Regions from separate parts of the Janthinobacterium sp. P210006 genome, predicted to be linked through region 1. Evidence: predicted binding sites of a transcription regulator. Region 1 holds the regulator's gene; each other region holds the start of a gene.
What was found. Region 1 encodes FNR, which switches genes on or off when oxygen is low (the NO sensors DNR and NnrR bind a similar motif). Its sites were predicted from a motif close to TTGATNNNNATCAA; they were not measured.
Positions count from the first base shown of each region.

Region 2: a site for FNR is predicted at 4,003-4,016, ahead of VPH41_RS08065 (OmpW/AlkL family protein). Genes of this name have one in related genera too.
Region 3: a site for FNR is predicted at 5,074-5,087, ahead of VPH41_RS15875 (bacteriohemerythrin). Genes of this name have one in related genera too.

Region 1 is NZ_JAZARD010000004.1:734,065-740,984, reverse strand. Features, by position in the region: gene ccoO (cytochrome-c oxidase, cbb3-type subunit II) at 6-620, shown strand; gene VPH41_RS23090 (cbb3-type cytochrome oxidase subunit 3) at 622-825, shown strand; gene ccoP (cytochrome-c oxidase, cbb3-type subunit III) at 818-1,738, shown strand; gene ccoG (cytochrome c oxidase accessory protein CcoG) at 1,743-3,125, shown strand; gene VPH41_RS23075 (FixH family protein) at 3,180-3,704, shown strand; gene fnr (fumarate/nitrate reduction transcriptional regulator Fnr) at 3,708-4,466, opposite strand; gene VPH41_RS23065 (response regulator) at 4,706-6,920, shown strand, end outside.
Region 2 is NZ_JAZARD010000001.1:1,787,325-1,794,244, forward strand. Features, by position in the region: gene VPH41_RS08040 (SpoIIE family protein phosphatase) at 1-1,023, opposite strand, end outside; gene VPH41_RS08045 (NAD(P)H-dependent oxidoreductase) at 1,256-1,846, opposite strand; gene VPH41_RS08050 (MerR family transcriptional regulator) at 1,920-2,282, opposite strand; gene fur (ferric iron uptake transcriptional regulator) at 2,363-2,800, opposite strand; gene VPH41_RS08060 (LysR family transcriptional regulator) at 3,037-3,933, shown strand; gene VPH41_RS08065 (OmpW/AlkL family protein) at 4,082-4,699, shown strand; gene VPH41_RS08070 (MetQ/NlpA family ABC transporter substrate-binding protein) at 4,781-5,608, opposite strand; gene VPH41_RS08075 (methionine ABC transporter permease) at 5,634-6,308, opposite strand; gene VPH41_RS08080 (methionine ABC transporter ATP-binding protein) at 6,301-6,920, opposite strand, start outside.
Region 3 is NZ_JAZARD010000003.1:418,068-424,987, reverse strand. Features, by position in the region: gene VPH41_RS15895 (methylated-DNA--[protein]-cysteine S-methyltransferase) at 1-261, opposite strand, end outside; gene VPH41_RS15890 (nucleotidyltransferase domain-containing protein) at 406-1,167, shown strand; gene VPH41_RS15885 (TonB-dependent siderophore receptor) at 1,191-3,431, opposite strand; gene VPH41_RS15880 (hypothetical protein) at 3,754-4,596, shown strand; gene VPH41_RS15875 (bacteriohemerythrin) at 4,600-4,998, opposite strand; gene VPH41_RS15870 (hypothetical protein) at 5,308-5,463, opposite strand; gene VPH41_RS15865 (hypothetical protein) at 5,615-5,800, opposite strand; gene VPH41_RS15860 (sulfite reductase flavoprotein subunit alpha) at 5,937-6,920, opposite strand, start outside.

The sequences.
Region 1 (6,920 bases):
AGCAAATGAAATTTTCACATGCATGGATTGAGAAAAACCCCTGGCTGCTGATCGCCCTGGTCACCGTGGTGATCAGCATCGGCGGCGCCGTCGAGATCGTTCCCCTGTTCTTCCAGAAGAGCACGACGGAACCCGTCGCCGGCCTGAAGCCGTACTCGCCGCTGCGCCTGGCGGGCCGCGACATCTACGTGCGCGAAGGCTGCTACAACTGCCACTCGCAGATGGTGCGTCCGCTGCGCGCGGAAACGGAACGCTATGGCCACTATTCGGTCGCCGGCGAGTTCGTCTACGACCGTCCGTTCCAATGGGGTTCCAAGCGCACGGGGCCGGACCTGGCCCGCGTGGGCGCCCGCTACAGCGACGAATGGCACCGCACGCACTTGAACAACCCGCGCGACGTGGTGCCCGAGTCGAACATGCCGGCCTACCCCTGGCTGGCGAAGACCAAGCTGGTGCCTGACGAGATCATGCCGAAGATGCGCGCCCTGAAACGCCTGGGCCAGCCGTACAGCGATGAAGAGATCGCCGCCGGCCCCGCGCAGCTGCAGGACAAGACGGAAGAAGACGCCCTGGTCGCCTATCTGCAAGGCCTCGGTACATTAATCAAAACAAGGAATTAGCATGGCAATCGAAAACCTGTTTGACAGCGCCAGCAGCGTCATGACGGTGGTTTCCTTTACGACGTTCGTGGGTATCCTGTGGTGGACGTTCAGCCGCAGCAATAGCGACTTCGACGCGGCAGCGCGCCTGCCGTTCGCCGACGACGCGCTCGACTATCCGGCCGAGGCCGAGATGAACCTGGCGAAGGAGCATCACCATGGCTGACTTTACCAATGGCTTCTGGAATATTTACATCATCGTGCTGTCCCTGCTGGGCATCATCGGCTGCGGCGTGCTGCTGTACTCGCAGTCGAAAGTGAAAGTGGCCGCCGGCGCGCCCGCCGACGGCACCACGGGCCACGTGTGGGATGAGGACTTGAAGGAACTCAACACGCCGATGCCGCGCTGGTGGATGTGGCTGTTCTACATCACCATCGTCTTCGCCCTCGCTTACCTGTTCCTGTATCCGGGCCTGGGCAACTATGCCGGCAGCCTGGGCTGGAAATCGACGGGCCAGTACGAGGAAGAGCTGAAGAAGGCGGAAGCCGACTACGGTCCCCTGTTCAACAAGTACCTGAGCCAGGACTTGAAGACGGTGGCTGCCGATCCGCAGGCGCAAGCCATCGGCCAGCGCCTGTTCCTGACCTACTGCGCGCAATGCCACGGTTCGGATGCGCGCGGCAACAAGGGCTTCCCCAACCTGACGGACAAGGACTGGCTGTATGGCGGCGATCCCGACATCATCAAGACCACCATCATGCACGGCCGTAACGGCCAGATGCCGCCGATGGGCGCCGCCCTGGGCTCCGAAAAGGATGTCGAGAACGTGGCCCATTATGTGCTGAGCCTGTCCGGTTCCACGTCGGACCCCGTCAAGTCCGTGCTGGGCAAGGCCAAGTTCGGCGCCTGCATGGCCTGCCATGGCGCCGATGCGAAGGGTAACCAGATGCTGGGCGCGCCCAACCTGACGGACAAGATCTGGCTGTACGGCGGCAGCGCCGACACCATCATGGAAACCGTACGCAAGGGTCGCAACAACACCATGCCGGCCTTCAGCGATTTCCTCGGCGAGTCCAAGGTACACGTGCTGTCGGCGTATGTCTGGAGCCTGTCGAATCCCCAGACGCCCGTGAAATGATGTAATGGAACCTCAAGTCATCAAGATGTATGCGGCCCGCGAGCAAATCTACCCTCGCGAGGCCAAAGGACGCTACGCTACCTGGCGATGGGTATGCGTATGGCTTACCCAGCTTGCGTTCTACGGCTTGCCGTGGTTGACCTGGAATGGCAGGCAAGCCCTGCTGTTCGATTTGACCACGCGCAAGTTCTACATTTTCGGCGTCGTGCTGTGGCCCCAGGATTTCATCTACCTGGCGGCCCTGCTGATCATCTGTGCGTATTTGTTGTTCCTCGTCACGGCCATTGCCGGGCGGGTGTGGTGCGGCTTTTCCTGCCCGCAAACGGTATACACGGAAATCTTCCTGTGGGTCGAACGCAAGATCGAGGGCACGCGCAGCGCGCGCATGGCCCTCGACAAGCAGGGCCCGTCCGTGCGCAAGACGGCCAAGAAGACGGCCAAGCACCTGGTATGGGGCGCCATCGCCCTGTGGACGGGCTTTACCTTTGTCGGCTACTTCACGCCGATCAAGGAACTGGCGCAGGCGGTGACCACCCTGAACTTCGGTCCGTGGGAATGGTTCTGGGTCTTGTTCTACAGCCTGGCAACCTACGGCAACGCGGGCTGGCTCCGCGAGCAGGTGTGCAAATACATGTGCCCCTACGCGCGCTTCCAGAGCGCCATGTTCGACCAGGACACGCTGATCATCACCTACGATGCCAAGCGGGGCGAACCCCGTGGCGCCATGAGCAAGAAGGCCGGCAACAACGACAAGCTGGGCGACTGCATCGACTGTACCCTGTGCGTGCAGGTGTGTCCGACCGGCATCGATATCCGCAACGGCCTGCAGTATGAATGCATCGGCTGCGCCGCCTGCGTCGATGCCTGCAACAGCGTGATGGACAAGGTCGACCGGCCACGGGGACTGGTACGCTACAGTACCGACCATGCGATGGAAAACAACTTCAATTCGAAGCAGATACGCCAGCGCGCCATGCGCCCGCGCGTCCTGATCTACACTTCCATCCTGGCCCTGATCATCATCGCCGTGTGTACCTCGCTGGCCCTGCGCACGCCCCTGAAAATGGACGTGATCCGCGACCGCGGTTCGATGGGACGCGAAGTGGAAGACGGCATGATCGAGAACGTCTACCGGCTGCAGATCATGAACACCTCGGAGCAAAGCCAGCATTTTAAAATCAGCGTATCCGGCTTGCCGGGCCTGACCTTGCTGACGCGCGATGAAGTGACCCTGCAGCCGACGGAAACCCTGGGCTGGCCCATCCGCCTGCGCACGCCGCATGGCGTGGGCGAGAAGGGCTCGAACAAGATTGCGATCGAGCTGCAATCGCTGGACGACCCGTCGCTACACGTGCGTGAAAGCGCGGTCTTCATCGTGCCGCGCTAATGCAGGAAGGCCAATCCCCGCATGGGGATTGGCCGTTTAAACAGGAGAAATATCATGTCCGACAGCCTCAAGCTGCAAGCCCCCGTGGCGCCGTGGTACAAGCATCGCTGGCCATGGCTGCTGATGATCGGCCCCGGCCTGTCCGTCGTCGTCGGCAGCACCATGGGCTATATCGCATTTACGCAGCCCGACGCGCTGGTGGTGGGCGATTATTACAAGCAGGGCAAGGCGATCAACCAGGACTTGCGGCGCGATACGGTCGCCAGCGACCTGGCCATGTCAAGCAAGCTGTCGTACGACGTGGCGGCAGCGCGCCTCAGCGGTTCCGTGCACAGCTTCGGCAAGGCGTATCGGGCGCCGCTGCAGCTGCACCTGGCGCATGCGACCCAGCCGGAAAAAGACATCAAGCTGCTGGTGCAGCCTGATGCGGCCGGCAACTTTTCGGTGGCGCTGCCCATGCTCGAGCGCAGCCGCTGGCAAGTGCTGGTGGAAAACGACAAACGCGAATGGCGCCTGTCCGGCATCTGGACCTGGCCCCTGCAGCGCAGCATCGCGCTGCATGCGGATGAAGAGCTGTAAATCCTACTTGCAGTTGTCCGTGCCGGCCGTAATGGCCTTCAGCTTGGCCGGCTGCAGGATCTCGATCTCGCGGTTCGAGACGCGCAGCCAGCCTTCCTTCTTGAACTTCGACAATAAGCGGCTGACGCTCTCGATGGTCAGGCCCAGGTAGTTGCCGATTTCCTCGCGCGACATGCGCAGCTGGAAATTGCTGCCCGAATAGCCGCGTGCCTCATAGCGCGACGCCAGGTTGACGATGAAGGCGGCAAAACGCTGGGTCGCCTGCATATTGCCCAGCAACAGCATGACGCTTTGCTCGCGCGTGATTTCCTGGCTCATCATGCGGTGGAAATGGCGCAGCAGGGTCGGCATATTGCCCAGCAATTGTTCCAGGCTGGAAAACGGAATTTCACACACTTCACTGTCTTCCAGCGCCACGGCATTACAGTGGTGGCGGTCGGCGCTGATGGCATCCATGCCCAGCAGTTCGCCAGCCATCTGGAAGCCCGTCACCTGCTCTTCGCCGCCCGGATTGATCTGGTAGGTCTTGAAGTGCCCCAGGCGGATCGCATACAGGTTCTGGAACGAGTCCCCGATGCGGAACAGCGAGGCGCCGCGCGCGATCTTGCGGCGGCGGCCGATGATCTGGTCCAGCCGGTCCATATCACCCACATCCAGGCCCATCGGCAGGCACAATTGATGCATGCTGCAGGTCGAGCATCGCGCACGCAACGCCTCCACGTTCACTGTGGGCAAGGTTGGAGTGAGTAACGCTTCAGTCATGTCGGTACCTTTTAGAAAATGCAACAACAAGTTTACTGCATACAGGGTTGCCGTGTGCCAATTTCACGGTAATTTCGGCGAATAAACGACGTCCAGCCTTTAATTATATGGCAACATCGTCAAAAGCCCGTATGGGGCAAGGCAATTTGCGCAGCGGCGCTTGCCAAGCTGGGGCATTGATAGGAAAATTCCTGACAGCATTATCTGCCGCTGTGCCGCCCGGTACTGAAAAGGAAATCATGAAGCCTCTCGGCATCAAAGCAAAAGTCGCGCTGGCCACCAGCCTGACCTCGATCGCCATGATCGCGCTCGTCACCATGATCCAGGTGCAGCACATGCGCGCCGACTTCACCAAAGTACTGCTGAGCCAGCAGTCTTCCCTGATCAGCCGCACCGCTGCCGAGCTCGACGACAAGCTGGCCATGCTGCTGCAGATCGTCACCCTGACGGCCCGGCAGCAGCCGCCGGAATTGATCGCCCAGCCCGCCAAGCTGCGCGAATACTATGCGCGCCGCTCGATGCTGGTGCTGTTCGACGACGTGCTGGTGCTCGACGCGCAAGGCGCCGTCGTGGCCGACATGCCGGAGGTAGCGGGGCGCGCCGGCATCAACGTCGCCGAGCGCGAATATTTCCAGACCGTCCTGCGCACGCGCCAGCCCATGATCACCGAACCGATGCTGGGCAAATCGAGCGGCATGCCCATCGTGCAGATGGTGGCGCCCGTGCTGGACGCCGATGGCCAGGTGGCTGGCGTGGTGATCGGCGTGCTGCGCCTGTACAAGGACAATCTGCTGGGGCGCCTGCGCTCGGAAAAGATCGGCAAGAGCGGCTATTACTTCATCCTCACGCGCGGCGACGTGCCGCGCTACGTGCTGCACCCCGATACCAGCCGCTTGCTGCAGCCGCGCAAGCCGAATGCCAACCTGACGACCACGCAGCTGCTGAAGGAAGACGGCGAAGGCAGCATGGTCAGCACCAACAGCCGCGGCGTCACGGCCGTCAACAGCTTCAAGCGCCTGAAGTCCGTAAACTGGCTGCTGGCCGCCTCGCTGCCCGTCGAAGACGCCTTCGAACCATTCGATGGCGTGCTGTACCGGCTGGTGCTGTGGAGCATTCTCGCTTCGCTGCTGGCCGCTGCCGTTCTGGGCTGGGTGACCGTGCGCCTGCTGTCGCCGCTGGTGCGCCTGCGCGACACCCTGCTGGCCCTGCGTAGCAGCGGCAGCCGCTTCACGCCCGTGCCGGTGCAGCAGCGCGACGAGATCGGCGAACTGACGGAAGCGTTCAACGGCCTGATGAGCGAACGCGACCGCCTGCAGCAAGAACTCGAAGCGCGCGCGGCAGAGCTGGAACAGGAGCGCGACCGGGCCGAGGCGGCCAACCGCGCGAAGAGCGACTTCGTGGCCAACATGAGCCATGAAATCCGCACGCCCCTCAATGCCGTGCTGGGCATGGTGTATTTGCTGGGCAACACCAGGCTCGACACGGAACAGCGCAAATACCTGACCATGGTGCGCGTGGCGGGCCAGTCGCTGCTGGGCATCCTCAACGACGTGCTCGATTATTCGAAGATCGAGGCGCGCCGCATGGAATTGTCGCCCGTCGAATTCGACCTCGACGAAGTCATGAATACCCTGGCCACGACGATGACCATGAATGCGGGCGAGAAGGAACTGGAACTGGCCATCGCCGTCGAGCCCGACGTGCCGCGGCGCCTCGTGGGCGACGCCCAGCGCCTGCAGCAAATCCTCGTCAACCTGGCTGGCAACGCCATCAAGTTCACGGAGAACGGCGAAGTGGTAGTGGCCGTCAGCCTGGCCGACAGCCAGCAGGGCAGCGCCTGGCTGCGCTTTGAAGTGCGCGACACGGGCATCGGCATGACGGAGCAGCAGCAACAGCAACTGTTTGCCGCGTTTTCGCAGGGCGACCAGAGCATCACGCGGCGCTTCGGCGGCACGGGCCTGGGCCTGGCCATCAGCAAGCAGCTGATCCACATGATGGGCGGCGAAATCGCCGTCGCCAGCAGCGAAGGCAAGGGCAGCCGCTTCTGGTTCAGCGTACCGTTCGAGATGCTGGCGCAGCCGGCCGAAACGCGGCGCACGCCCGCCCTGGGCCAGCTGCGCCTGCTGGTGGCCGACGATAACCGCACCACGCGCGAACTGATCGTCAAACTGATCGAGGCATGGGGCTGGCTGGCCGACGAAGTGGACTCCGGTTTTGCCGCCATCGAACTGTACCGCGAGCGCCTGGCGCAGCAGCAGCCGTACGACGTGGTGCTGGCCGACTGGCACATGCCCGTGATGGACGGCCTGGCCACGGCCAAGGCCATCCGCCAGGCCGCCGCTGGCCAGCGCCAGCCCATCGTGGTGATGGTCAACGCGTTTGCCCGCAACCACCTGGAGGAAATCTCCAGCGCGGCCGAGGCCGACGTCGTGCTGATGAAGCCGATCACGGGCT
Region 2 (6,920 bases), on a different contig from region 1:
CATGCGCCGCTTGCCGTAGGCGATGTCGCGCGCGCCGCCGATCTGGTCGAGCAAGCCGTCGGTGGTGATGAACAGCAGGCTGCCGGCGGGAATGTCCAGCGTCTCGTTGTGCCAGCAGTAGCCGGCCGGCGTGTCGACATAGCCCACGCCCATGCGCGCGCCGTCGATGGCGCGCACGGCGTCTTCGCCCGGCGCCACCACGTGCAGCGCCAGTTTCGCGCCCGCGAAGCGCAGGCTGGCGCTGGCCGCGTCATGGCACAGGAAGGCGCAATCCATGCCGTCGTTCGAGCCGGCGTGGCCCGTGGCTTCGCCGCTGCCCGCATCCTGGCCCAGCAAGGTCTTGATGGCGCGGCTGACGGCGCCGATCAGGGCGGCCGGGTCGCGCGGACCCAGTTCGCGCAGGGCCTGGCTCAGGGCCGACGACGCGATCAGGGTCATGAAGGCGCCCGGCACGCCATGGCCCGTGCAGTCGGCAATGGCGGCGAACCAGCCGCCTTCGTAGCGTTCGAAAAAATAGAAGTCGCCGCCGACCACGTCGCGCGGCTGCCATTCCAGGTGCGCGTCGGGCAGGGTGGCGCGCAGTTCCGCGTCCGAGGTGCGCAGCAGCGCGCGCTGGATCACGCTGGCGTAATCGATGCTGTGCATGATCTGCCGGTTCTTTTCCGCCTGCATGGTGGCCACCACGTTCATCAGCTGCAAGCCGAAGCCCACGCCGGCCAGCGCGCCATCCTCGGTGATGATGAAGCCGTCGGCCAGCGCCTTTTCGCCCGCTTCCACGGCACGGAAGGTGAGGTCTTCGATGCTCATGGCGCCGTCGACGATCAGCGGTTCCTTGTCCATGAAGGCGATGCAGCTCTTCTTGCCGTACACCTCGTGATAGAAGGGCTTGGACATCTGCGACATGAAGATGTTGCGGCTGATTAAGCCGATGGGGCGCTGCTGTTCCGTGACGGGCAGGCTCATCATGTCGCGCCGTTCCGTGAACAGTTCCAGCACGGCGAAATTGCTGGCGTCGGCCTGCACCGATTCCGTGGGAATGCACAGGTCAAGCGCCACGGACGTGCGATAACGGGGAAGATGCAATCGAGAAGCGTTGAACTCCACAGCGGCTACCTTTACATGACGATCGGACCCTTGTTGTCGCGGCGGCAAGGCGACTGACAAACAGGCAATATCATCATGGTAGCTGCCGAATATGACGGCTTGATTACCAGCTTGTCAAAACCGTATGCAAGATGGCTGCATGGCAAGCACCTCACGGGCGCCGGGCCAGCCTCTGCGCCTGTGCCAGCCAGCGCTGTCTTTGTGCTTCGGTGGAATCGATGAGGGGGCCGAAACTGGCCACCTTGACGGGCTTGACGCCGCAAAATTCCAGGGTCGTCTTGCGCAGCTGGTGGATGCCGGGCATGTGGTAGATCCAGCGGAAATACCACGGCGGCGTGTCCATCGCCACCAGCAGCTGCGCCGTGCGGCCCTTCAGCAGCTGCGCGGGGAAGGCCTTGCCGGGGCGGTACTTGAAGGCGTAGCCGGGCAGGAAGACGCGGTCGACAAAGCCTTTCAGCAGGGCCGGCGCGCCGCCCCACCAGATCGGGTAGGCAAACACCAGGTGTTCGGCCCAGAGAATGGCTTCCTGCGCGGCCAGCAGGTCCGGCTCCAGCGGCTGCACCTGGCGGTAGCCTTCATGCAGGACGGGATCGAAGTCCAGCTGGCCCAGGCGCAGCTCGCGCACCGTGTGGCCCTGCGCGCGCGCCGATCCGGCATAGGCCTCGGCGAGGGCGGCGCAGAAACTGTCGCTGGACGGGTGGCCGAGGAGGATGAGAATGCGCTTGGGTGTCGTCTTGCTCATGATGCAGGCTTTCCATTAAAGAAGAGCTTGCATGCTAAAGCCTGCCCCTGGGGGCAGAGTCAAGCGCGTCGTGTTACGCTGCCTGCGGCTGCTGGCGCGCTAGGCAGTCGCGGATTTCCGAGTCGATGCCGGCCAGTTCCGCGTCGAGCTGGCGCAGGCGGGCGATATCCTGCTGCACCTGCGCGCGCTTGGCGGCGATGTGCCGCGACAGGGCGGCCCAGTCGGTATCGTCGCCGGCCAGGATGGGCAGCAGTTCGGCCAGGCGGAAGCCCAGGGTCTGCGCCTGGCGTATCAGCCTCACTTGCGCCAGGTCCTGCTGCGTATAGACGCGGTAGGCGCCGGAACGGCGCACGTCGCCCAGCAAGCCCAGGGTCTCATAGTGGCGCAAGGCCTTGGGCGAGGTGCCCGCCAGGCGGGCGATTTCTCCGATGTACATGGCTGTCCTTTCTTGAGCATGGGCGGGCGCAGTGTAGCGCAAGACGGGGCAGGGCGGAATGCCGCACCGCCCCGGCGCGCTCAGGCTCGGCGCGGCGGGATTTTCTTGGCCGTGCACTCGGCGCAGGTGCCGTACAGCGACAGCGCGTGTTCGTGCAGCACGAAGCCCCGTTCGGCGGCGATCTCGTTCTGGCGAAGTTCGATGCCTTCGTCGACGAATTCATCGACCTTGCCGCAACCCGTGCAGACCAGGTGGTCGTGGTGCTGGCCTTCGTTCAATTCGAAGACGGCGTGGCCCGATTCGAAATGCCGGCGAAACAGGATGCCCGCTTCGGCAAACTGCATCAGCACGCGGTAGATGGTGGCCAGGCCCACGTCGATCTTTTCAGCCAGCAAGAGTTTGTAGACATCGTCCGCACTCAGGTGCTTGATCGTGCCTTCTTGAAACAGCTGCAGAATCCGCAAGCGGGGGATGGTCACTTTCAAGCCCGATTCACGCAGTTCCCTCAATATATCCATGTCTCCCATTCCTTTTTGTAGTCGCCTGAGCGAGGTAGTGCATTATATCGCAAATGATAATCATTACTATTCTCATTTGTATTGTGCGAAGTGGAAATATTATGCGGGCTATCTGGCCTGACAATCAGTGACATCGGCGCAAGCGCCGATTGCGTCGCACGCATCTTGCATTGGCATTGCAAAACCAAGGTCGATATCGCTACACTGTGCAGCAGGCAATAACAATGGAGCGGGGCATGGACCGATTTGATGCGATGCGCATTTTTACGCGCATCGTCGAACTGCGCAGTTTCACGCAGGCGGCGCATGACCTCGGCTATCCGAAGGCCACCGTCACGCATGCCATCAAGCAACTCGAAGCGCGGCTGCGCGTGCGCCTGCTGCAGCGGACCACGCGGCAAGTGACGCCCACGCCCGATGGCGACGCGTACTACCAGCGCTGCGTGCGCCTGCTGGCGGACCTGGAAGAAACGGAAGCCGTGTTTTCCTCGGCGGCGCAGCAGCCGGCCGGCAAGCTGCGCGTCGACCTGCACGCGACTTTGGCCATGCATTTCGTGATGCCCGTGCTGGACCGGTTCTGCACCCGCTATCCGCTGATCGAACTGGAAATCGGCATGGGCGACCGCCTCGTCGACCTGGTGCGCGAAGGCGTCGATTGCGTGCTGCGCGTGGGCGAACTGGGCGACTCGTCCATGGTGGCGCGCCGCGTGGCGCTGCTCGAGCAGGTGACGTGCGCCAGCCCCGCCTACCTGGCCGCGCACGGCACGCCGGAGCATCTGGCGCAGCTGGACGGCCACCGCGCCGTCAATTTCTTTTCCGCGCAGACGGGCAAGGTCTGGCCCTTCGATTTCAAGGTGGCGGGGCAGCGCCACAGCGTGGCCTTGGGGGGCACGGTGTCCGTCAACAATGCCGACGCGTATCACGCCTGCTGCCGCGCGGGCATGGGCTTGATCCAGGCGCCCCGCTATCACCTGGAGCAGGCGCTGGCGGCCGGCGAACTGGTGGAGGTGCTGCGCGACTTGCGGCCCGACCCGCTGCCCGTGTCCGTGCTGTATCCCCATCACCGGCAATTGTCGCCGCGCGTGCGCGTGTTTGCCGACTGGGTCGCCAGCCTGTTTATCGCAGCGAACTAATTTTGCAATGCGGCATTTCTTGACCTGTGTAAAGGAAAAAATCCCTCTTTCCAGCCCTTCTGGCCCTATTTGATGTGGATCAAAGTTTTTGTTGCGCTGCACTCTTAGACTTCGCAGCGTTACTTAACGACAAAAAGAGGGAACTAGAATGAAGAAGTCCGCAACTGCAGCAGCAATCGTCCTGGCCGCCATTGGCGCATTCGCCGGTAACGCAATGGCACAGGAAGGCCCATGGCTGGTTCGTGCACGCGCCGTGCACCTCGACCCGGCCGACAAATCTGCTCCGATCGGCGGCGTGGGCGCATCCGACCGTTTGCATGTCAGCAGCAAGACGATTCCTGAAATCGATATCTCGTATTTCTTTACTCCCAATATCGCTGCCGAACTGATCCTGACGTATCCGCAAAAGCATGACGTCAAGCTCGACGGTAACAATATCGGCACATTCAAGCACCTGCCGCCGACCCTGTCGCTGCAATATCACTTCATGCCTGAAAAACAGTTCAGCCCTTATGTGGGCGCAGGCGTGAACTACACGAATATTTCCGATGTGAAATTGCTGAACGGCGCCGGCCGCCTGGAACACGACAGCTGGGGCTTCGCGCTGCAAGCTGGCGTCGACTACAAGCTCGATAAAAACTGGTCGCTGAACTTCGACATCAAGAAAGTGCAGATCCGCAGCGACGTCTTCATCGGCGGCGCCAAGGCCAGCGAAGTCAAGGTGGATCCGCTGCTGATCGGCGTCGGCGTCGGCTACCGCTTCTAAGCACGGCATGACTGCGCCCGCGCGGCGCGGACAATAAAAAAGGACGGCCCTGGCCGTCCTTTTTGCATGGCATGCAGCGGTTTATTTTTTCAGCGTCTTTTCCAGTGCCAGCTGGTAGTCCGTCTTTTCGTAGCCGGGCAGGTATTTGTTCGTCGCGTCGAGGAAGGCGCGCGAGCGGTAGGCCGCTTCCAGGTCCTTGACCCATGGCTTGGCCTTGTCGGCCGTGCGGATGGCCACCAGGTTGATGTAGCTGTCCGAGATCTTTTCCACGCTCAGCGCGGACGTCAGCTTCATGCCGGCGGCCAGGGCGAAGTTGCCGTTCACAAAAGCGTAGTCGGCGTCGGCCAGCGAACGTGGCAGCTGCGCCGCTTCCAGCGGCACCAGTTTCAGCTTCTTCGGGTTTTCCAGCACGTCGCGCTCGGATGCGCGCAGCGGGTCGACGTTCGGTTTCAGCTTGATCCAGCCCATTTTGCCCAGCATCACCAGCGCGCGCGCCTGGTTGGTGGGATCGTTCGGCATGGTGATGGTGGCGCCGTTCTTGACGTCCGCCAGCGTTTTCTGTTTGCCGCCGTACAGGCCGATCGGCATGGTCGGCACGGTGATCAAGGAGCTCAATGGCAGCTTGTTATCGGTGGCGAACTTGGTCAGATACACGATGTGCTGGAACACGTTGGCGTCCAGCGAACCTTCGGCCAGCGCGTAGTTCGGCTGCACATAGTCGTTGAATTCCACGATCTTGACCTTGTAGCCCTGTTTTTCCAGGATAGGCTTGATGCCCAGCTTCAGCTGGTCGGAATACGGGCCGGAGCTGGTGCCGATGACGAGTTCTTTCGGGTCCTTGGCATGGGCGGCGGTGGCGAAGGCCAGGCTGGCGGCGGCCAGGAGCAGGTTGCGGCGTATGTGGTTCATGTATGTCCTTGTTTCTGAATGGGGATTAACGTTTGTCGAGGCGCTTGGCGATGCGCGTGCCGGCGAACTGGATGGTTTGCACCAGCACGATCAGGATGGCCACGGTGGCGACCATGATGTCCGTCTCGAAGCGGTAGTAGCCGTAGCGGATGGCCAGGTCGCCGATGCCGCCGCCGCCCACCACGCCGGCCACGGCCGAATACGACAGGAAGCTGATCGACAGCACGGTCAGGGCCAGCACGAGGCCGGAGCGCGCTTCCACCAGCAGCACGCGGAAGATGATCTGCATCTCCGACGCGCCCATGGCGTGCGCCGCCTCGATCACGCCGCGCGGCACTTCGCGCAGGTTCTGTTCCACCAGGCGCGCCAGGTAGGGAATGGCGGCAAACGACAGCGGCACGCTGGCTGCCAGCGGGCCGATCGAAGTGCCCGCGATGATGCGTGTAAACGGCGTCAGGGCGACGAGCAGAATGATGAAGGGGAAGCTGCGCACGGTATTGACCAGCCAGCCCAGGATCGTCGACAGGGGACGGTTTTCCAGCGACTGGCCTTCCGAGACGAGGAACAGCAGGATGCCCAGCGGGCCGCCGATCAGGATGGCGGCCGTCAGGCCGATGCCCAGCATGGTCATGGTCTGGCCCAGGGCCACCCAGATTTCCGGCAGCAGGTTGATGACGTTATTGATCGATTCTTCAAACATGTGTTGCATCCTTCCATGCGGTGGCTTCAAACGCCTCGGTGCCGTAGTAAGCCAGCTCGCGTCCCAGCGCCGTCTTGCGCGGGGTGGCCGTGTCGCTCAGGTCGAATTGTTCGGCGATGGCGCCGTTTTCCACGACGGCCACGCGGTTGCAGATGGCGCCCAGCACCGACAGCTCATGGCTGACGATGACGATGGTCACGCCCAGACGCGCGTTGATGTCGCGCAGGGTGTCGAGCAGGGCGCGCGTCGTTTCCGCGTCCAGCGCGGACGTCGGTTCGTCGCACAGCAGCACGTCCGGGTGGCTGGCCAGGGCGCGGGCAATCGCCACGCGCTGCTTTTGCCCGCCCGATAATTGCGCGGGATAGCTGTGCAGCTTGTCGGACAGGCCCACCAGCGCCAGGCATTCCTCGACCCTGGCGGCGATCTGCTCGCCCTTGGCCGTGCCATGGATTTTCAATGGGAAGGCGACGTTGTCGAAGACGCTGGCGTTCTGCAGCAGATTGAACTGCTGGAAAATCATGCCGATGTTCTGGCGCGCGTCGCGCAAGGCGCTCTTGCTCAGGCTTGTCAGTTCGCGCCCGGCCACGGTAATGGTACCGCTGTCGGGACGTT
Region 3 (6,920 bases), on a different contig from region 1:
CGCCCGCCAGACTTCCTGCTGGAATGGCGTGCCGGCAAAATCGAGCGGCACGTCAAAACGCTGGCGCGTGCCGGCAAAATACTCGCGCAGCTGGCGAGCCGTTTCCTGCAGCACGGCGCAGCCGTCATCGACGCGCATCTCGCCCAGACGCACGCGGTTCGGCTTGTCGTTTTCCCACAGGATGGCGGCCAGCGCCGCCCCGCGCGCCACCAGGGTCAGCTCGCCCACGGGCGAGGGCATTACGCTACAAACGGTTTCCATTGCTGTTCCTTGACCACGCCGCCGCGGCGAACGCTGTACTAGATGAAGAGAGTGAGATAGCGCCAGTTTAGCAGGATGGCGGGGCGCATGGCAGCCGCATGCACATTGCGGGTAGGATAGTGTTTTTTTTACGGAGAACCAGCCTTGACGACGATCCCCACCTATGACGCCATCCGCGCGATTGCCGCGCGGCTGGTGCGGCAGCAGCATCCCACGGCCGTGGCGGCCATCATCGGCGGCTCGTTCGCCACGGGCCGGCAGACGGCCAGTTCCGATATCGACTTGCTGCTGCTGTTCGACCACGTCGATTGCGCCTGGCGCGACACCCTCGTGGCCGAAGGACGCACGGTGGAAGTGTTCGGACACGACCTGGCCACGTTTACGTATTTTTGCAAGGAAATCGATGCGCCCGGCGGCAAGGTGCCGCTGGTGACGATGGTGGTGGAAGGGGAAAACATTCTCCCTGCCACCGACGCCTATACCCGGCTGCATGGGCTGGCGCACGCCATCGACCGTGCGGGTCCGCCCGTGCTGGACGTGGAACACCTGCAGCGGCGCCGCTACGCCATCACCACCGCGCTGGAAGACCTGGTCGACAGCACGCACCCGGGCGAAGCGCTGGCCGTCGCCTGCCAGCTGTACGAAGCGCTGGCCGACCTGCACTTGCGCGCGGCCGGCCAGTGGAGCGGCGGCGGCAAGCACCTGTTCCGCCGCCTGCAGGCATGCGACGCCGCCATCGCCGCCCAGCTGGACGGGGCGATGCGCCTGGCCGCCAGCGACTTGCCCGCCGGCCAGCGCGCGTTCGCGGACGTCACCGCCGCCGTGCTGGCGCCCGTGGGCGGTCCCTTGCTCGATGGCTTTACCCTGCCGGCGCCCGCGCACTGGCGCAGCGCGCCGGCGGGCTGACGCGCGGCAGCAGGCTAGCAGGCTTAAAACGCCGTGCGCACGGTCATGCTGATGTTGCGCGGTTCGCCCCAGAACACGCCGTCGAAGAAGCCCACGTTGCGGTAGTACTTTTTATCGAGCAGGTTGTTGACGTTCAGCTGCACGCTGGCGTGCTTGCCCAGCGCATAGCTGGCCATGGCGTTGACCAGCGCGTAGCCGGCCTGCGGGATGTTGGTGATGTCGCCCGAGGGCGGGCGGCCGTACCACGATTCGCTGTAGGTGGCGCTTTGCGCCGTCATGCTGGCGCCCGCCTTCAGGCCTGCCAGCCGGCCATCGAAACGGTAGCTGGTGGCCAGGCGCAGCAGGTGGCGAGGCTGCGTGGTGGCGGCGCGGCGGCCATCGGCCTCGGCCGCGTGCAGATAGGTGTAGCCGCCGCTCGCTTCCCAGGCGGGCGTGAGCTGGCCGGAGACGTCGAATTCCACGCCCTTGGCCGTCACGCCCGTGCCGTTGGCCACCATGGCCTGGCCGCCGTCGGGCAGCAGGAAGCCGGGCGGCACCGTGCGGTCCAGTTCCGCCAGGTTTTTTTTCTTCGTGTGGAACAGGGCGGCCGACGCGTTCAGCTTGCCTTCATAGAACTCGCCCTTGATGCCCAGTTCCGCATTGTCGCCCGTTTCCGGCGCCAGGAACTTGTTGTTGCGGTCCTTGCTCGTTTGCGGGTTGAACAGCTGCGTGAAGCTGGCGTAGGCCGAATACTGCTTGTTGATGTCGAACACGGCGCCCACATACGGTGTCACTTCATTGCGCGTTTCCGCAAAGTCGCTGTTGTCCGTGTGCACGCCGCGCGTATCGTAGTTGCGCGTGTCCGTGCGGTAGGTGCTGCTGCGCGCGCCGATGATCACGTGCAGCGGATCGGCCAGGCTCAGGCGCGTGGCCACATAGCCGCCCGCCAGGCGCGTGACGGTTTCCGTGCGCGAGCCGTCCGGGTGGAATACGGGACGGGGGATGTTGCCCGTCCAGCTGCGGTAATCGGGCAGGAAGTTCGGGTAGTTGATTTCCGCCTCGCCGCCCAGCGAGCGGGCGCGCTGGTTGCCGCCGTTCCAGCCGGCGATGGCAGTATGCTTGCGTCCCAGCAAGGTGAACGGGCCGCTGGCGTAGACGTCGAAGTTGTCGCCCGTGGTCTTGCCTGCGCCATAGGCGCCCGTCCACAGGAACATGCCTTTGCCCGTCGCCGGGTCGGGATGGCCGCCGCCTGCGTAGGCGACGGTGGTGCGGTTCGTGCTTTCCGTGCGCGCATAGCCGAGGTGCATATTCCAGTTGCCGGGCAGGCGCTGGTCCACCGACGTGAATACCGTGTGCTGCTGGTTGCCCCAGGTGCTCCATGGCGTCGAGAGGCTGGTGTTGCGCGGCAGCTTGGCCAGGCTGCCATCCGCATTCCAGTACGGCACGGCGCCCCAGGTGGCGCCTGTGGGCGTGTTGTCCTGGTAATCGACGCCGGCCGTCAGCAGGGTGCCGGGACGCACATCCGCCTCGACGATGACCATGCCGACCGTCTTGCGTTCGTGATACATGTCCAGGTAGGAATCGCGTTCCTGCCACGCCAGGGCCGTGCGTGCGCGCACGCTGCCATCGGCGTTCAGCGGCAGGGAGAGGTCGGCCTCGACGCGCTGGTCATCCCAGCGGCCCATGATGAGACCGGCGCTGGCCTGGAATTCCTTTGTCGGACGCTTGCGTATCATGTTGATGGTGGCCGACGGGTCGCCCTTGCCGCCCATCAAGCCCGTGGCGCCGCGCACGACTTCGATGCGGTCGTACAAAATCGTGTCTTGCAGCGGCGCATTGCCGCCGCGCGCCATGCCGTCGATCTGGATATTGTCGATGCCGAAGCCGCGCGCATAGAACCGCGTGCGTTCCGTGTCGTTCTGGCCTACCTGGATGCCCGTCGTTTGCGCCAGCGCCTGGTCCAGGCGCACGGCGCCCAGGTCGTCGAGCAGCTGGCGCGTGATGACGCTGACCGATTGCGGCGTTTCGCGCAAGGACAGGTCCATGCGCGTGGCGCTGCGCGCTTCGCCGGCCGTGTACGACTGCGTGCCTTCCGTCGCCGCCGTCGACTGGCCCAGGATGGTGATGGCCGGCATGGTCACTGCGCTGTCGCTTGCTGCCGTGTCGGCGGCCTGTGCCGGCAGGGCCACGCCGGCGGCAAGGGTCAGCAGGGCGAGTTGCAGCAGATGGGGGAGGGGGCGCAAGGCGGGCTGGCGCGAAGAAGAGGGTACTGTCGTCGATTGCATCGTTTTCCTGGAGTCTTTTCGTTGTGTTTTCCTATCTCGTCTGGCAGGGCGCGCAGTAGCTGGGGGGATGGCATGACGCTGGCCCGGGGTCTGGCTTGGATAGCAGTTCCACCGCAAGGCCCGGCGCGTCGGGCAGTGGAAAAGAAGGGCGCGCGATTCCCGCCACTTTCGTGAATAAGAATCATTATCAATATAAGTGGTATTTGCCAAATAATCAAGCGCGCGCACCAAAAGAGTGCGTGCAGGTCAAGGGCGGCGCATCGCCTGGCCTTCTGCGATAATGCAGGCGCTGACCAAATATTTTCCTTATTGAAAGAAATGCATGCGTATATGGATCGCCTGTGCCGGATGGTTGTGTGTCGTGTCGCTGGGCCAGGCCCAGGAACACGCGCCGCCTCCGGCTGTTCCCGCGCCGCTGCAGAGCGCCAGCGCGCCGCCCGCCGCCGATGCTGGCGCGCCTGCCACACCCGCGGCGCCCGCGGCACCGGCTCCCGCAGGGGAGGCCTTGCCGCCGCAAACGGTGACGATCACCGGCAGCAGCGACGCCAAGGCGCCGCGCGTGCGCTTCACGGCTTACCGCGACAGTTATCTGACGGCCAGGAAAGTGTGGCAAGTGTCGAGCGGCAGCGTGGTCATGGCCCTGCGCCTGATTCCGGCCAAGCTGAGCGCCACCATCGACGATGTGCGCGTGGCCTTGCAAGGCAATGGCGCCCCCATGCCGATCAAGGTGTCCGACGGCGGCGTGTTTGTCGTGCCCCTCAACGAGGATATCGCCGCGCAGGATGGCACCTTCCTGGTGAACAAGAGCCGGGGCGAGCTGACGGCCAATATCGTCCTCCAGCCATCGGTGGCGCGCGACGCGTGGAACGTCACGCGCGTGGGGCAGGTCTTGCAGGATGCCCGGCGCGCCGTGCGGGCCATCACGCCGTGGTACAAGCGGCCGTTCGCCAGCGATGTGCAATCGCTGGCCTTTTGCGCGTCCGAGCGGGGCAGCGCCCTGCATCTGGTCGATGGCGAGCAGCTGATCGCCACCCTGCCCATGAACGAGCCGGCCGTCAATGACATCAACCAGCCCGTGTTTTGCAAGATTTTCGACGGCGAAGACAAATACCCGGGACACTACCGCGTCGTCCTGCCCGAGCAGGCGACGGTGCTGCTGCTGTAGAAATTAGCTGGGCTGGCGCTGCACCATTTCCAGCGCCGCCGCCAGGGCCAGGTCCATGGTGGCCTGGTGGAAGATCAGCCATTGCGGCAGCAGCGACAGCGCATGGCGCCCCTGTGCCAGGTCGCCTTCATCGACGGCGGCCCAGGCGTGGTGCAAGCCGCTGAGCACGCGCGCATGCTGTTCGCGGTGGTTGGCCAGCGAGGGAAAGCCGATTTCCTCCATCAAATCCTCTTCCTCGCGGAAATCGCGTTCGACGGCCGCAATCAGCTCGCGGAACGCCACGCTGAAGTGCTGGTCGCTCAACTGCCCCAGCCGCGCCAGCTCCTGAAACAGCGCTTCATGCGCCTCGTCGATGGCGGGAACGCCCAGCGCCATCTCATTCTTCCAATGCGATTTACCCATGCCGATGCTCCCGGTTAAGTCCGTCACGGTGCGAAGCGGACTGTTCCAGTGTGGGCGCAGCGAAGGTGGAAATCCATGATCTGGATCAAAAGTACGGCGAAGGGGGCGGAGGGAAGCGTGCGGGCGATTGAGACATGGGGATGAAAAATGGGGAACAATGCCCCATCCGCAACAAAGCGGTTTCAACGATGCAATCCACTACCGAGCGCCGCTGAAAAACGCCGCTGGCAAGGCGCCTTTGACGCAGACAGTACGCTAGTACGGCAAGTCAAAGCAACGCCGCCAGCGGTGTTTTCTCAGCTGCGCGTCTTATTGCTTGGGCCAGTGGGCCCACATGCCCTGCGCATCGACATTCGGTACCTGCAACTGCTGCACGGCCGACGTCAGCATCGCATCGCGCAGCACGAGGGGCGCAAGCATCAAGGCCGACAGGGCAAGGCACAGCAGCACTTTGAGCGTCAACATGGTCGTCTCCCGGTGTCCCGGCGGCGGCGCGGGGATGCGGCGCCTGCCGGTCACTTACTTATGTACTACCATGCTTGCAGTTTAGTTCATCTGATTGAAACTTCAACTAGTTGCTGTGATGCACTGCACCAGCCGGGGGCCGTGGCCGCGCCTATTTTGCCTTGCGGCTGCGGCGCGGCTTGCCCGCGGCGGGCAGGAAGGAATCGAACCACACCTGCGTCAATTGCCGCGTATTCTTTGCCGCTTCGCGCTTGACGGCGGCCGTGGCGTGGCCGCGCGCCGTGTTGGCGATGCGGTTGGCGGCGCTCAGGTACATGCTCATCCAGGGGTTTTTCATGGGAGGCCTCGCAGACGGTGGGTGGGGCGGCGGGCAGGTCGCCGTGCCGCCATGTCCCCACTCTAGTCCGATGGCTGGCCCCGACCGTGCGCCTGCCCACATAGCGGGGCGGTGCAGCGGACAGGGCTGATGTGCCTCAATACACGTCGCGGCGGTAGCGTCCGGCTGCCAGCAGGGCGTCGAGTCCTTCCTGGCCCAGCACTTCTTGCAGCACAGCATCGATTCCTGCGGCCATGCCTTGCAGGCTGCCGCACACGTAGACGATAGCGCCCTGCGCCAGCCAGTCGCGCAAATCGCCGGCCTGGTCGCGCAGGCGGTCCTGCACGTATCGCTGTGTTCCGCCATCGCGCGAAAAGACGCGGTCCAGGCGCGCCAGGTGGCCATCGGCCAGCCAGGCGTCCAGCTCGGCGCCGCAGATGCTGTCCACGGCTTGCTGGCGCTCGCCGAACAGCAGCCAGTTGCGCGCCAGTCCCGCCCGCTGGCGTGCGCGCAGGTGCGCGCGCAGGCCCGCCAGGCCGGAACCGTTGCCGATATAAATGCAGGGTACGTCAACCAGGGCAGGCGCGAAGGCGGGATTGGCTTGCAGGCGCAGGCGGATGGGGCTGTCCAGCGGGGCGAAGCGCGTGAGCCAGCCCGAACAGATGCCATAGCTCAGGTTTTCGCCGCCCGCATGGCGTTCCTGGCGCACCAGCAACTGCAGTTCGCCATCCGATGGCAGCGAAGCGAGCGAGTAGCTGCGCGGCGCATGCTGTGCGCCATGCGCGTCGCCATCGCTGCCGTCCGCGTTGCACGCGATGATTTCCGCCAGCGCGCCCGCTTCCCAGTCCGTTCCGGCCGGGCCCGTCAATGTGATTTCATGCAGTTCGCCGCCCAGGCTGCCAGGGTTGAGCAGCACGCGGCGCGCCAGGCGCCACTCGGCATACGAGGCCTGTTCCTGCACGCCGATGGCGTCGATGGCGCTGCCGCTGCAGCGGGCCAGCGCCTTGGACCAGTCGGCCAGGGCGGCGGGGTCGTGCTTGTCCACCTCGATCAGGGGGAACAGGGGCGTGGCGCCCAGCGCGCGCAGCTGCCGTTCCAGCGCATGGCCGAAGCCGCAGAATGCGCTGTAATGGCGGTCGCC